Linked DNA regions of Prochlorococcus marinus XMU1406. The protein of the gene in region 1 interacts with the protein of each later gene in a pairwise test. Links are inferred from orthologs where the notes say so. Each region holds a gene or a part of one and is shown on either strand. Other genes may lie near its edges.

The links.
Region 2: the proteins of ribD (region 1) and accC interact in binary tests that used the Escherichia coli proteins (3 or more experiments, as listed by UniProt). The link is inferred for Prochlorococcus marinus XMU1406 from one-to-one orthologs.

Annotation. Positions count from the first base shown.
Region 1 is NZ_JAAORG010000003.1:149,324-152,177, forward strand. What follows is about bases 41-2,816. They hold ribD (bifunctional diaminohydroxyphosphoribosylaminopyrimidine deaminase/5-amino-6-(5-phosphoribosylamino)uracil reductase RibD), read right to left. Parts: upstream 2,094-2,816; coding sequence 987-2,093; downstream 41-986. Other genes in these bases: ftsH (ATP-dependent zinc metalloprotease FtsH), read right to left, coding at 41-884; HA149_RS07120 (DUF3122 domain-containing protein), read right to left, coding at 2,109-2,609; HA149_RS07125 (hypothetical protein), read right to left, coding at 2,584-2,816. In the rest of the region: more of ftsH, read right to left, coding at 1-40; more of HA149_RS07125, read right to left, coding at 2,817-2,835. UniProt on the Escherichia coli protein: Converts 2,5-diamino-6-(ribosylamino)-4(3h)-pyrimidinone 5'-phosphate into 5-amino-6-(ribosylamino)-2,4(1h,3h)-pyrimidinedione 5'-phosphate.
Region 2 is NZ_JAAORG010000001.1:68,118-71,093, reverse strand. What follows is about bases 74-2,971. They hold accC (acetyl-CoA carboxylase biotin carboxylase subunit), read right to left. Parts: upstream 2,249-2,971; coding sequence 899-2,248; downstream 74-898. Other genes in these bases: HA149_RS00320 (glycosyl transferase), read left to right, coding at 2,594-2,971; HA149_RS00335 (YggT family protein), read left to right, coding at 575-880; psbX (photosystem II reaction center protein PsbX), read right to left, coding at 299-484; HA149_RS00345 (Ycf66 family protein), read right to left, coding at 74-217. In the rest of the region: more of HA149_RS00345, read right to left, coding at 1-73; more of HA149_RS00320, read left to right, coding at 2,972-2,976. UniProt on the Escherichia coli protein: This protein is a component of the acetyl coenzyme A carboxylase complex; first, biotin carboxylase catalyzes the carboxylation of the carrier protein and then the transcarboxylase transfers the carboxyl group to form malonyl-CoA.

The sequences.
Region 1 (2,854 bases):
AATGTTTGTTCCCTCTCATCATTCCCACCAACTACTCCCATTGACCCTGAACGACTTTTACCAATAGCATCTAATTCGTCAATAAAGATAATGCAAGGAGCTTTTTTCTTAGCTTGCTCAAATAAATCTCTGACTCTTGCTGCACCTGCACCAACAAAAAGTTCAACAAACTCAGAACCAGAAATAATGAAGAAAGGAACTTCTGCTTCTCCAGCAACAGCTTTTGAAAGTAGAGTTTTTCCTGTTCCTGGAGGTCCCACTAGAAGTACACCTTTAGGTATTCTCGCACCGATATCTGTGTATCTCTCAGGTTTTTTTAGAAAATCAACTATCTCCGTTAGTTCATCCTTGGCTTCATCAACTCCCGCAACATCAGCAAATGTCACCTTTGATTCATCATCAGGTACATAAACTTTAGCTTTACTTTTGGTAAAACTTAAAGCTCCTTGGGCACCACCACCTCCCATACTTCTTCTTGCAAAAAATTGTAAAACAAGGATGAAAATTAAAGGAGGAACAACCCAGCTCAAAATGGTAGAGAAGAAATTAGGTTTTTTTGGAGGAGCAGCTGCGAATTCAACCCCTTTACTTTCTAACCTTTGTGGAAGATCCATATCAAAAATTGGGGTTGTTGCTAAAACTGAAGGTGCCCCTTCTTCAGCTCCGTTTAATTCATATCTAATTTGTTCTTGAGTAATGTATGCACGCTTAACTTCCCCATCATTAACCTGATCTATAAATAAAGAATAAGGAACCCTGGGGATTTGCATGTTTTGATTAGGGAAAAGGCTGCTAAATAGAAGTAATGCTCCAACTCCTATCAAAATGATATTTACAATTCCAAATCTTCTATTAGGTTGATTATCATCTTGTCTTATTGGCATAGTTATGATCAATTTTGAACTTATTATAAACTAAACGAAGAGTTTCCGTATCTGTAATCTTTTTTTTGGGTAAGAACCGTACGGTACTTTGACCCATAAAAATTAAGTATAAAAGTGATTTTTAAGTGAACTCTTAACACATATATCATTTCCGATCAAACTAAACTGAGAATCACTTAATTTGATGATTTCGTGCATTTCCCTAAATTCAAAATCACTTAGGGGATTCATACTATTTTCTCCACCTAAAATTTTTGGAGCAATAAAAGTAATAAGTTCCTGAATACAATTAGATTTAATAGCGGCAGTAGCTAATCCAGGGCCACATTCCCAAAGAACCTTATTACAGCCTCTTTTTGCAAGTATTTTTGAAATTAACACTGGATTATCTGATAATACCTTTTCAACCTCCACACATTTCGGAATCCTTGAGAGATAGCTTTCATTTGCTGTAGAAGAATCATAAATAACTAAAGTTTTTGCCTTACTGCAATCCCAGACATTAGATTTTGAAGGGAGATCTAGACTTTTTGTGAAAACAACTCGCAAAGGCTCAGGATTTTTGAAACCTCTAGTAGTCAAAAGTGGGTTATCTCTTCTTAATGTGTTTCCCCCAATAATTATTGCATCAAATTCTGCTCTAAAAGAATGAACTAATGACCTTGATTCATCATTGGTAATCCATTTACTATTTCCATTTTTTAAAGCTATTCTTCCATCTATACTCATTGCCCATTTAAGAACACCAAATGCCTTTTTTGTAATATTCCTATGAATGAAAGCCTTATTTAGATCTAAGGATTCTTTTTTACATAATCCTAAGTGAACTTGTATTCCAGCTTCTTTTAGAAGCTTAATCCCTTTACCAGAGACTCTTTTATCAGGGTCTTCAATAGATATGTATACCTTTTTTAACCCAGAGGATATCACTTTATCTACACATGGAGGTGTTTTACCTTGATGGCAACAAGGTTCAAGATTGACATACATTGTTCCACCTTTAGCATCCTTTTTTAAATTATTAAAAGCCATTGCCTCTGCATGAGGCATACCTGCCTTGAAATGAAACCCTTCTGAAATAAGGCTTCCATTCTTATCAAGTATCACCGCTCCCACCCTAGGGTTAGGAGTTGTTGTATTTTTGCCTAAAGAAGCCAAAAAAATTGCTCTTTTCATCCATTTTGTATGGCTTACATTTTTTTCAGACATCTGCAAAAATCAAATTCAGTTTATTGACCTCCACTCTTTGACAACGAAAGGAGGTACAGGCAACTCAGAAAAAACTCCTGACAAAGATAATCTTAATGGTCTATTTTTATCTAAATTTTTAATCAATGCATCAAGATCAAATTCTGCAGCAGCTTGTCTTCTATCATTTGCTAATTCCACATTAAGTAATGTTTTATCATCTAAAAGCCACTGTTTTCTCCCTGATTCCACCCTTAAGTCAGTGGGATGATCAATCCTTAGATTTCCTGGATATCCTATTACTCTCAAGATCAATTTATCTTCAAAAAGAGGTGATTTATATGCTACTAATTGCCAAGTTTCAAAGTCTAAGTCCCTTAAAAACTCACTGCTAGCATTAATTAATTTTCCATTTATTTCTGTTTCTGCAACTTCTGCAGATACTTTTAATGGGTTAAAAATGAAGGATAGCAGTAAAAATAAAGTAAATATACCTTTTAAAAAATTTTTTTTATTTGATTTTGTAATTTTCTTCATTTTCAGAATCCATCAGAGCATCTAGAGTTACAGCTGTTCTTACAATAGCTTGATATCTTTTGATTATTTTACGATTTTTTTCTATAACTCGAGATAAATTCAAAGTGTCTTTTTCAGAATAGCTAGATGTTAAATCGCTAGAATCTTCTTCAATAAACTCAAATTCACTATCTTTATTAATTAGAGTTAACAATAAATCATGTAATCTCTTTCTCCTTTCAGACAATTAATTTACTATGGTAACT
Region 2 (2,976 bases), on another replicon or contig:
TTCCTGCTAATAAAAACTGACCAAACTGAAGGATAGGATCTAACCTCCAGCCTTGAAAAAATAATATTCCTCCGCACAAAAGTCCAATTGCTGCGAAGAAAACATCATAATCCCTTGCCAAGGCAGGCTTAAAGGACCTCAAAAAATAAAGGCCTCCTCCACATACAGCGAGAACTATACCAACAATACTGGCCCAATTGAGACTAGCATTGACCACATTCTTTCTCCAAAAATTTATTTTTAAAAAGGGTTACTTATATGCCCTATATATATAGTGTACTTAAAACTTCTACAAAAACTAGCGTCTTCCAGTAGAAGTACGATCGAGTGAATCTTTCTGGCTGACAAAAATCAAAAATGCAGTGGCTGGAATAACGATAAGTAAGGCAGCGGCAATAAAACTACCAATCATTCCAACTGCGGAATTATTTGCAACTTCAGCAGAAAAATCTGCGACTAGTAATAAATTAGAGATTGGAAACACTTTTTAAATATTAAATTCTCAATTTATAATACGAATTAAATACGTTTGAATGGGTTATTTATTAAGATGAATTAAACAATTGTGATTTCATTGCTTGTAAATTCTCTTCAAATTTTAGATATTAGTTTAGGAATTTCTCTTTCATATCTAACTATAGTTTTTCTAATAAGATTAATACTTACTTGGTACCCAAAAATTGATTTAAATAAAGGTTTTTTGTTATTAATTTCAATACCATCAAGTTCTATTCTTAATTTAACAAGAAAACTAATTCCTCCAATTGGAGGCGTTGATGTTGGCCCCGTAATTTGGATCGGAATTATAAGCTTTTTAAGAGAAATTTTAGTTGGTCAGCAAGGGCTTATAAAACTTGCAATGCATACTCATATTTCATAGAAATCATTTAATTATTTCTCAGTAATTTGGCAATAATTCTTCTTCTACATATTTAGTATGTATCTTACCCTGCTTAAATTTAGATTTATTCAGTAAGGTTAGATGAAAATTAATTGTTGTTGGAATACCAGTTACTGCACATTCATTTAAAGCCCTATTCATACGTTTAATTGCAGTATTACGATCTTTTCCCCAGACTATTAATTTACCAATTAATGAGTCATAGAAAGGAGGTATTTCATAGCCTGTATAAACATGACTATCCACCCTTACACCAGGGCCACCAGGTGGAAGCCACCCAGTTATTTTTCCAGGTGATGGTCGGAAATTGTGAGAGGGATCTTCAGCATTGATTCTACATTCAATGGCATGGCCGTTTAAATGGATATCATCCTGATTAAATTCCAAGTTTGCTCCGCTTGCAATTTTAATTTGCTCAGCTATTAAATCAACTCCTGTAACCATTTCAGTAACAGGATGTTCAACTTGAATCCTAGTATTCATTTCCATAAAATAAAAATTATTATCATCATCAACTAAAAATTCAACTGTCCCCGCTCCTTCGTAGCCGATACTTTTTGCAGCAGCAATAGCTGCGTTCCCCATTTTTTTTCTTAGCTCAGTATTAATTGCAGGACTAGGAGACTCTTCTAGTAACTTCTGATGTCTTCTTTGAACTGAACAATCTCGCTCTCCTAAATGAACAACATTACCCGACCTGTCAGCCAAAATTTGAATTTCTACATGTCTTGGCTTCTTTATAAATTTCTCCATATATAAACCATCATTACCAAAAGCTGCTTCTGCTTCGCCTTGAGCTGCTTTAAACATTTTTTCAAGATTATCAGAGTTTTCAACCAACCTCATACCTCTTCCACCTCCTCCAGCAGTCGCTTTAATAATTACCGGATAGCCAATATCATCTGCCAATTTATAAGCCTCATCAACATTTGATAACAAGCCTTTACTACCAGGTACTGTTGGAACTCCAACTGCTTCCATAGTTTCTTTAGCTGTAGATTTATCTCCCATAGATCTAATAGCTTTAGAAGATGGGCCAATAAAAACTATGCCATGATCGTTACACATCTCAGCAAATTTATCATTTTCCGCAAGAAATCCATAACCAGGATGAATAGCATCAACTCCTCTGGATGTAGCAGCAGCAAGTATATTTGGAATATTTAAATAACTCTTATTACTTAATGAATCTCCGACACAAACCGCCTCATCAGCAAGCTGAACATGCAATGCTTTTTTATCTACAGTGCTATAAACTGCAACGGTTGCAATACCTAGTTCTCTACAACTTCTGACAATTCGTAAAGCTATTTCTCCACGATTAGCAATTAAAACTTTTTCAACCATTATGAAAATAAAATTGAAGAAATGAAATGACTTAAAATAAAAAATTATTTGCCAAAGTATTCAACAAAATTTTTTAGTGATCAGAGGACATTTTTTACAATACAACCTAAAACGTTATATATGTATAAATATTTGTTTTATGCAATAGAAAAATTATTCATCTTATTCAAAAAACTCTTTTCAAACTACATGCTTATTTCAGCCAATAATGTATGATATTTTTAAGGTTTAGGTATCTCTCGGTTGCTGAAAACCCTTTGCGGACGTGGCGGAATTGGTAGACGCGCACGTCTAAGGAGCGTGTGGCTTCGGCCTTGCGAGTTCAAGTCTCGCCGTCCGCATTTAATGTATTCTGGTTTAACTGCAATGAATAAAAAATCAGTTGCAGTAGTTATAATTTCCAATGGTCCTGGTGAATTAACGACATGGGTGAATCCTTTAGTGGATGAGCTTAACAAAATAAATAAATCAAAAGGAGATGGCGATAAACACGATTTCACTCTGAGGTTAGTTCTTGTTCCTTGCCCAAATGCCACTGGTAAAGAATTTTTAGTTGCAAATTCATGGAATAAATTCGAATTAATTACAAAATCAAAAAGTTTTTGGAAATTATTAATAAAGCCACATTCTTTTGCTTATTGGCCAAAAAAAGGGGTAGTTATTTTCCTGGGTGGGGATCAATTTTGGAGCATTTTATTAGCTAAAAGATTAGGTTATTTAAATATCAC